DNA from 3 places in the Paramixta manurensis genome. Region 1 is predicted to be linked to each of the others. Evidence: predicted binding sites of a transcription regulator. Region 1 holds the regulator's gene; each other region holds the start of a gene.
The links. The regulator CRP, encoded in region 1, controls carbon source genes, mostly activating them, when cyclic AMP is high. The targets are predictions, from matches to a motif close to ATGTGANNNNNNTCACAT.
Positions count from the first base shown of each region.

Region 2: PMPD1_RS20055 (nucleoside-specific channel-forming protein Tsx) is a predicted target of CRP. The motif match lies at 2,114-2,131, and genes of this name have one in related genera.
Region 3: msrB (peptide-methionine (R)-S-oxide reductase MsrB) is a predicted target of CRP. The motif match lies at 1,889-1,906, and genes of this name have one in related genera.

Region 1 is NZ_CP054212.1:373,136-376,418, reverse strand. It holds gene PMPD1_RS01710 (phosphoribulokinase) at 113-982, shown strand; gene PMPD1_RS01705 (OsmC family protein) at 1,031-1,435, opposite strand; gene crp (cAMP-activated global transcriptional regulator CRP) at 1,734-2,366, shown strand; gene PMPD1_RS01695 (YccS/YhfK family putative transporter) at 2,429-3,283, shown strand, end outside.
Region 2 is NZ_CP054212.1:4,160,438-4,163,720, reverse strand. It holds gene PMPD1_RS20060 (MFS transporter) at 1-855, opposite strand, end outside; gene PMPD1_RS20055 (nucleoside-specific channel-forming protein Tsx) at 1,088-1,954, opposite strand; gene PMPD1_RS20050 (ABC transporter substrate-binding protein) at 2,390-3,175, shown strand; gene PMPD1_RS20045 (DUF2817 domain-containing protein) at 3,175-3,283, shown strand, end outside.
Region 3 is NZ_CP054212.1:2,511,757-2,515,039, forward strand. It holds gene ansA (asparaginase) at 1-969, shown strand, start outside; gene PMPD1_RS12135 (YeaC family protein) at 1,074-1,355, opposite strand; gene msrB (peptide-methionine (R)-S-oxide reductase MsrB) at 1,360-1,770, opposite strand; gene gapA (glyceraldehyde-3-phosphate dehydrogenase) at 2,112-3,110, shown strand; gene PMPD1_RS12150 (D-hexose-6-phosphate mutarotase) at 3,191-3,283, shown strand, end outside.

The DNA of each region.
Region 1 (3,283 bases):
AAATTTGCGTCACCGTGTTGCTTTTTTAGCATCGCCCGACGGCAAAGATGACACCGATGCGCTAAACGTGATAACAATGCTCATCGCCCGTCTTACTACAGGGAGCTTTATTATGTCTGCCAGGCATCCGATTATCGCCGTCACCGGCTCAAGCGGCGCGGGAACCACCACCACCAGCCTCGCGTTTCGTAAGATTTTCCAGCAGTTGGATTTACATGCCGCTGAACTGGAAGGGGATAGCTTCCACCGCTATACGCGCCCGGAAATGGATATGGCCATTCGCAAAGCGCGTGATTTAGGGCGGCACATCAGTTACTTCGGCCCGGAGGCGAATGATTTCGGCCTGCTGGAACAAACCTTCGTCGAATATGGCGAGAATGGGCGCGGTAAATCGCGCAAGTATTTGCACACCTATGATGAGGCGGTGCCGTGGAATCAGGTGCCGGGTACGTTTACGCCCTGGCAGCCGCTACCAGAACCTACCGACATCTTGTTTTATGAAGGCCTGCATGGCGGCGTGGTAACCCAACAGCATAATGTGGCGGATAAGGTCGATTTGCTGGTAGGCGTGGTGCCGATCGTTAACCTTGAATGGATCCAAAAATTGGTACGTGACACCAGTGAGCGCGGCCATTCGCGTGAAGCGGTGATGGATTCGGTCGTGCGTTCAATGGAAGATTACATTAATTACATTACGCCGCAGTTTTCACGCACGCATATTAACTTCCAGCGCGTTCCCACCGTCGATACCTCAAACCCGTTCGCTGCCCGCGGCATTCCATCGCTGGATGAGAGCTTTGTGGTGATTCATTTCCAGGGTCTGGAAGATATCGACTTCCCTTATTTATTGGCGATGTTGCAAGGTTCATTTATCTCGCACATCAATACGCTAGTGGTTCCGGGTGGAAAAATGGGGCTGGCCATGGAGCTGATTATGTCGCCGCTGGTGAAACGGCTGATGGAAGGCAAAAAAATCGAGTAATGCCAGAAGGATGCCGGGCCCCGGCATCCCATTATCGTTGGCGCAGGATCACAACGCCACAACCTCATAGCTATGGGTAATCTCAACGCCTTTCCCTAGCATGATAGCCACCGAACAATATTTTTCCGCCGATAAATCTACCGCCCGCGCGACCGCTTTATCGCTCAATGCCTTACCGCTAACGATAAAATGCAGATTGATATGGGTAAAAATACGCGGCGCTTCTTCCCGACGCTCCGAGCTGAGCTTGACTTCACAATCCGCCACCTCATTACGTCCCTTTTGCAGTATCGAAACCACATCAATCGCGCTACAGCCGCCCGCCGCCATCAGCACCATTTCCATTGGGCTTGGCGCTTTATCGCCTGAGTTCCCATCCATCAGTACCTGATGACCCGATGAGGATTCTCCCAAAAAGGTCAGCCCTTCAACCCACTTAACTCGCGCCTGCATCGCACTTCCTCCTAACCTTTCTCTGACATGTCAGACTACGCTTACCCGAATAAAACGGCAAACATCAACGATTCCCGTCATGCTGAAGCGAGACAACAGAAGACAGTAGCCTAAAGCTGTGCTACAAACAAAGCTGTAATATTTCGCCATTAAAAGCGAAAACGGGACAATTTGATGAGCTTAGCTCGAAACAGAGGCCCGGAAAATTTCCTGCCAGGAAAATGTTTGAATATTTCCACGCCTAACAGGGAACTTTGCCCTGTGTTTAGGGCACGATTACAACAGAGGATAACAGCGAATGGTTCTCGGCAAACCGCAAACAGACCCTACACTCGAATGGTTCCTGTCACATTGCCATATTCACAAATATCCATCCAAAAGCACGCTAATTCATCAAGGTGAAAAGGCCGAAACGCTCTACTACATCGTCAAAGGTGCCGTAGCCGTGCTGATCAAGGATGAAGAAGGCAAAGAGATGATCCTCTCCTACCTCAATCAGGGTGATTTCATTGGCGAGCTTGGCTTGTTCGAAGAGGGTCAGGAACGTAGTGCGTGGGTCCGTGCAAAAACGGCCTGTGAAGTGGCTGAAATTTCCTATAAGAAATTCCGTCAGTTGATTCAGGTTAACCCAGACATCCTCATGCGCCTCTCTTCGCAAATGGCGCGTCGCCTCCAGGTCACATCGGAAAAAGTGGGTAACCTCGCTTTCCTCGACGTGACGGGACGTATCGCACAAACTTTACTCAATCTGGCAAAACAGCCCGACGCGATGACACATCCGGACGGCATGCAAATTAAAATTACGCGTCAAGAGATTGGCCAGATCGTTGGCTGCTCACGCGAAACCGTCGGGCGTATCCTGAAAATGCTGGAAGACCAAAATCTGATCTCCGCGCACGGCAAAACCATCGTCGTCTACGGCACGCGCTAAGCTCTCTAAACCCACGGCGTGATACCTGGTATCGCGCCGTTTTTTTATACTGTGATAAGCGGATGTGGCGGCGAATAATTTATCACCCTGAAGTCAATTATGCGTTGCGGCAAACGTTGGTGCTCTGTTTGCCGGTCGCGATTGGCTGGCTATTTGGTAACTTACAACAGGGTCTGTTGTTCTCGCTGGTGCCTGCCTGTTGCAATATTGCCGGTCTGGATACGCCGCATAAGCGCTTTTTTAAGCGCCTGATTGTCGGCGGCACCTTATTTGCCACCAGCAGTTTCCTAATCCAGTGGTTGACGCAACACGCAATTCCCTTACCGGCTATCTTGCTTGCCATGCCGCTATTACTGGGCGTGACCGGAGAAATCAGCCCGCTCCATGCGCGTCTACTGCCGGCCTCACTGATTGCCGCCATCTTTACCCTCAGCCTGATCGGCCGCATGCCGATCTGGGCACCACCGCTTCTCTATATTGGCGGAACTATTTGGTACGGCTTCTTTAACTGGTTCTGGTTTTCGCTGTGGAAAGAGCAACCAATGCGTGAAACGTTGAGCCTGCTCTATCGTGAACTCGCCGACTATTGCGATGCGAAATACACCTTACTTACCCGTTTAACCGATCCGGAGAAAGCGCTGCCGCCGCTGTTGGCGCGCCAGCAGAAAGCGGTCGACCTGATTAACATGTGCTATCAGCAAATGCATATGTTGGCCGCCAACCGAAACAATAGCCATAAACGCCTGACGCGCGCGTTTCAGGTCGCGCTCGATCTACAAGAACATATTTCGGTGAGCTTGCATCAACCGGAAGAAGTACAAAAGCTGGTAGAGCAGAGCCATGCTGAGGCGGTGATCCGCTGGAACGCCAACCTGATCTCTGCCCGGTTACGCGAGCTGGCCGATGACATTCTCTAC
Region 2 (3,283 bases), 830 kb from region 1:
GCGTTGGCGATATTCCGGCGCCCAAATTTCCCGGAACGTCCCGCGCTTGGGAAGTTGTGCCGCCGCATCGTCCGAAGGAAAATCCGCGCCGGGTGTAATGCCACAACGAACCTCCATCCGGCGTAGTACCTGGTGCGCTTCCTGATGGCGCCCTTGTTGCGCCAGCCAGCGCGCCGATTCCGGTAAGTTTTTACGAATCAGCCAGATCACTAATGAGCAAAGCGCACCGGCGATCACCACATAGCGCCAGCCAGATAAACCGAAGATGGTTTGTGGCACCAGCCACCAGGAGAGTAGCGCAACCGCCGGAACGGAAAGGAATTGGACGAAGAATGAGAAGGCAAACGCGCGGCTGCGCAGATGCGACGGCACCCATTCGGTTAGATAGGTATCGATGGTTACCAGCTCAATGCCGAGACCAACGCCAACTAAAAAGCGCAGGAAGATTATCCACTCCGCCTGATGTTGAAACGCCATCAGTAATGAAAACACCCCGTACCAAGCCAGCGCGAACATAAAAGTGATACGGCGGCCGAAGCGATCGGCATTTGGCGCCAATAAGCTGGCGCCAATAAATAATCCTAAAAATGTTGCTGAAGCGAAGGCCGCCTGATCGGATATACCAAATACACCTTCACTTCCCAGATGAAATAGGTTTTCCGCCACCAGTCCTGAACTAATATATCCGGTTTCAAATAAATCATAGAGCTCAAAAAAACCGCCCAACGCCAAAAGTGTAATAAACAGCCATAGCCCTTTCGATGAAGGTAGTGCATCAATGCGTTCGGCTAATCCATTGTTTTTATTGTGTGTATAGGTGGGGGAAGCATTTTCTATCGGGCAGGTGGAATGCATTTTATTATTTTCCTCAGTAACATCATGTTAACCTTTCCATGCTAATGTTTGATGAGCGGAGTTAAATTTTTAAATTATTAACCGCTAAAGAAAATTAAGCATAAAGCTCCGGGAAAATAAGAATCAGAGGGAAAAATGCTGTTACTGAGCGCGTGGTTTTTATTTTAATTACAACGGATAAAAAGAAGGCCGCGATGAGGCGGCCTTGCGATGTAAACCGGGCAGTAGCGACTTAGAAGCTGTAACCCACCACCAGGTAGTAGCCCCAGCCGGTCGATTTCACTTCAAACGGACCGTTGCCGAAATTCAGCTCGGTACCGTCGGTCCACTGACCACCGTTATGGAAATAACGCGCTACCAGCGAGTAGTGCCAGTGATCGTAGCCCAGCGAGAGAATATGGCTGGAAGCGATAGAGTTGCTGCTACGAGACGGCCCAGCCTTATCATTCAGGTCGGAACCCCAGTCAAAGTTGGTAAAGCCAACGTAGCTTAGGTTACCGCCCCACAGTTGGGTTAACGGCAGGAAGTACTTCACCTTGAAGCGATAGCCATCCCAACTGTTTTCGTTCGGCGCGCCGTAGTTTTCCCATTGATACTTGGCATATACGTTCAGCGACAGCGCCATTTTGGTATGCGTATCAATGTCGGTACCGAGACCCATGTACCAGGTGTTCTGGCGACCGGCGGCATTATCACCCATATCGTAGATATAGTTGTTGGCGAAATACCACTCTTTAAACGGACCGAAGCTCAGGTCGGTACCGGTTAATTTATCAATTGAGAAACGCGGTTCGATTTCCATAAACAACGGGGAGCCGTCGTCCCAGATGCCTTTATCATTGTGGTTACCGGTGCCGAAGAACTTCGGTACATCGACATAACCATAGAAATCAAACCAGTCTTTATGGGCAAACGCCTCATATTCCAGGTAAAGGTCATTGTTCAACTGTGGTCCGAAACGGGTGTGATAGCTGCCTACCACGTTCACGCTCTGATGCCACCAGTCAGAAAGATATTGTGAGTTGTTCGACTCTGCGAACGAAGAGACGCTGTATGACGCTGCCAGCAGTGCGCCAGCCATCAACACTTTAGTTTTCATTTTATAACCACATGCCAGATGACCATTTTATCCTGTGGACGATGGTCTTTTAATGAGCTCTTCCCGGCGGAACGGGAAGGTAAATTTTTTTGCCGATCCGAAAAGCGAACTGCCCCTATTCAAGTGCCCGCGTAGGGTGCCTTTATCCAGCCGATAGAAAATAGATATTGCTCACATTTGTCAAAGTTTGTTTCATTTTGATTCAACTGTTTTGTGATTCTTATCACAATTTATCCGCCAATAAAGGCAGGAAAAGCTAAGTACAGGGAAAAAGAGCGGCCAATTGTGCACGCAAACGGTTACGTGTCACATTATTGAGGTAAGCGATGAAAGCGCGGCGGCAAAACGCTAGCGGGCTCTCATCATAGATAAATCCTGTTATCCAAATTGTTTGTTTCACATTATGGTTGGAAGCCTTTCCAGGGAGAATCCGCGATGAAAAAGTTTGTCTTATCCATCAGTGTATTGTTGTGCGGTTTTAGCGTTTCCGCGCTGGCGGAAGAGGTGTTGCGTTTTGGCGTTGACCCCACTTTTCCGCCGTTTGAGTCGAAAGCGACGGATGGCACTTTACAGGGTTTTGATATTGATATCGGCAATGCGATTTGTCAGCAGGCAAAAGTGAAATGTGAATGGGTGCAAATCGGTTTTGACGCGGCTATCCCGGCGCTACATGCACGTAAGTTTGATGCGATTTTGTCGGCCATGGCGATGACGCCCAAGCGGCGTCAGCAGGTCGCTTTTACTAACATGCTGTACAACACGCCGAGCGCGTTAGTGGCGCGGAAAAATAGCGGGCTGAAACCCGAACTGAACTCACTAAAAGGTAAAACCGTTGGCGTAGCGCAGGGCACCACGCAGGAAACCTATGCGAAAGCGTTGTGGGAAAAACAGGGCGTCCAGGTCATCTCCTACCCGAATCAGGATGAGATCTACCCCGATCTGGTTTCGGGGCGGATTGATGCGACGCTGACCAGTGCGGCATCTGCGGCTACTGGTTTTCTTAAGTCACCGCAGGGGCAGGAATATGCCATCAACGGCAAGACCTTATTTGATCAGCAATACTTTGGCGAAGGCGTTGGGATTGGCCTGCGTAAAGATGACACCACCAATCTGAAGCGGATTAATCAGGCGCTGGCGGAGCTACATCAGAACGGTACTTTTGATCGTCTGGCGAAAAACTACTTTAGTTTCAGCATTTACCAACAGACGGGACAGCAATGATGGCGTTGCCTGATTATGCCACGCAGCGCGCGCGGTTTATTACGGCGGTAGAACGCGCGGGCGGTCAACTGACCTCATGGCCGCACCCGCTCTGCGGGCCAAAAGGCG
Region 3 (3,283 bases), 2.1 Mb from region 1:
CGTTCGGAGCAGGGTTACATTCCGGTTTCCGGCCATCTTCAGCAGCAGTTGGCGAAGATGCCTGAATTTCATCGCCCTGAAATGCCCGAGTTTACTATCCACGAATATCATCCGCTGATCGACTCTTCCGATATGACGCCGCAAGACTGGCAGGCGATTGCCGATGATATCCGCCATAATTACGCGTTATACGACGGTTTTGTCATTCTGCACGGTACGGACACCATGGCGTTCACCGCCTCTGCGCTGTCGTTTATGCTGGAAAATCTGGCGAAACCGGTTATTGTGACAGGGTCACAAATACCGCTTGCGGAACTGCGTTCCGATGGCCAGCAGAATTTGCTTAATGCGCTGTTTGTCGCCGCTAATTATCCGATTAATGAAGTCACGTTGTTCTTCAATAACACGCTCTATCGGGGTAACCGCACCACGAAAGCGCATGCCGATGGCTTCAACGCGTTTGCTTCACCAAACTTACCGCCCTTGCTGGAAGCCGGCATTCATATACGCCGCCTCAATACACCTCTAGCCCCGACAGGAAGCGGCGACTTGGTGGTTCATCCGATTACACCACAACCGATTGGCGTAGTGACTCTCTATCCGGGTATTTCCGCTGAGGTGGTGCGTAATTTCCTGCGTCAGCCGGTTAAAGCGCTAATCTTACGCTCCTATGGCGTAGGTAATGCCCCGCAAAATGCCGAGTTTCTGGCTGAGCTGAAGGCCGCCTGCGAACGTGGGATTGTGGTAGTAAACCTGACGCAATGTATGTCGGGCAAAGTGAACATGGGCGGCTATGCCACCGGCAACGCGCTGGCGCATGCTGGCGTGATTAGCGGATATGATCTTACCGTTGAAGCGACGCTGACTAAATTGCATTTTCTGCTCAGCCAACCGCTTTCAGACGTCGATGTCCGTCGTCAAATGCAGTGTAATCTGCGTGGAGAACTGACGCCTGACGAAATTAGCTAAGGAAGCCAGTGCTGGCACAGGCGCTGGTGTTAGTGTCAATAACGGCGTTTTTTGATAACGGCGTTAGTCATGATGGGGCTGGCATCCCTGCCAGCCACCAGCGATTATTGCAGGGTTATTTTTGTGACATCGTCACTAATACCCCACTCCTCTTTCAATTCGCGCTTCGATTTCATCACCACGTGTCCCTGTTGGTTAATACTCATGTGCTGCGGCTGATGATTGTTACGCGCTTGCCATAGCATCACCAATTGCAAACAGTGTTCTTTCTGCTCGGCTGTTAACGCCACGCCATCCGGCCATTTCCCAATTTCCACCGCCGTCGCCAAGCGTTGGTAAACCTCTGGCGTCATGGCCTCTATCATGGCATTCAGGTCATGTTTCATCGCCTTAACCTCGCGTTTGCTGACCATCATCGTCGGTAAAATTTAACGAGGCTGAATTCACACAATAACGCTCACCACTCGGCTGCGGGCCATCAGGGAAGACATGCCCCAAATGCGCATCACAATTGCCACAGCGGATTTCGATCCGCTGCATACCGTGCGAGTCATCCTCCAGATAACGGATCGCCTCATCGCTATAGGGCTGATAAAAGCTCGGCCAGCCACAGCCAGAATCGTACTTGGTTTCGGAGAGAAACAGCGGCGCATTGCACACCAGACAATGATAAATGCCGTCGCTTTTATTGTGTAACAAGGCGCCGGAAAACGGCGGCTCAGTACCGCGCTGTTGGGTAACGTAGCGCTGCATTTCAGTTAATTCGGTATCGGGTATCATGCGGGAAGGATCTTTAGCCATTTTGCGTGTCTCTGACAATGTCATTCCAGTAAAATCAGCTAATATTCTAACAAACACTTAACACGAGCAGGCGTTTTTTTCGTACCACTGAACCTGCTTACTGAAGCAACCTATAAAATTGTGATCAATATCACCTTTTAATGTGGACACCCCTTTATATTCGACCTCTGTGCCCCCATGTGGAGAATATCCTTGGCGGCGGAAGCGTTTCACAGACCAATAATTCCTGCTCTGCGGTTTGATTTGTCGCAATTATTGACACGATTCCGCTTGACGCCTGGTAAGGTTTTTGTAATTTTACAGGCAACCTTTTATTCACTAACAAATAGCTGGTGGAATATATGACTATCAAAGTAGGTATCAACGGTTTTGGCCGTATCGGTCGCATCGTTTTCCGTGCTGCTCAGCAGCGTTCTGATATTGAAATCGTTGCAATTAACGATCTGTTAGATGCGGATTACATGGCTTACATGCTGAAGTATGACTCAACGCACGGCCGTTTCGATGGCACCGTTGAAGTGAAAGACGGCGCACTGATTGTTAACGGTAAAAAAATCCGCGTTACCTCCGAAAAAGATCCGGCTAACCTGAAGTGGGACGAAGTCGGCGTTGACGTGGTTGCTGAAGCAACCGGTATCTTCCTGACTGACGAAACCGCGCGTAAACATATCGCCGCTGGCGCGAAGAAAGTGGTTCTGACTGGCCCGTCTAAAGACGACACTCCGATGTTCGTGCGTGGCGCTAACTTCGACAAATATGCTGGCCAGGATATCGTTTCTAACGCTTCTTGTACCACTAACTGCTTGGCGCCGCTGGCTAAAGTTATCAATGACAACTTCGGTATCATCGAAGGTCTGATGACTACTGTTCACGCTACTACCGCCACTCAGAAAACCGTTGATGGCCCGTCTCATAAAGACTGGCGCGGCGGCCGCGGTGCAGCACAGAACATCATCCCATCCTCTACCGGCGCGGCGAAAGCTGTAGGTAAAGTTCTGCCAGAACTGAACGGTAAACTGACCGGTATGGCTTTCCGTGTTCCAACTCCGAACGTTTCTGTGGTTGACCTGACCGTTCGTCTGGAAAAAGCAGCGACTTACGAAGAAATCAAGAAAGCTATCAAAGCGGCTTCAGAAGGCCCGATGAAAGGCGTTCTGGGTTACACCGAAGATGACGTTGTTTCTACCGATTTCAACGGTGAAGCGCTGACTTCTGTGTTTGATGCTAAAGCGGGTATCGCACTGAACGACAACTTTGTGAAACTGGTTTCCTGGTACGATAACGAAACCGGCTACTCCAACAAAGTACTGGATCTGATCGCTCTGGTTGCCGCTAAATAAGGCATCCTGACGCATTCATGATTTAAGGGTGACTACGGTCGCCCTTTTTTTTGCCGCGATGTTCAACAGAAGGTTTCATCATGAACGAAAAACTGTTTTCGCTGCCAGTGGTTAACCAAATCACACCGTATATCTCTGAGCGCCAAATCGATGCCCTTTCGGTTATTGTGATC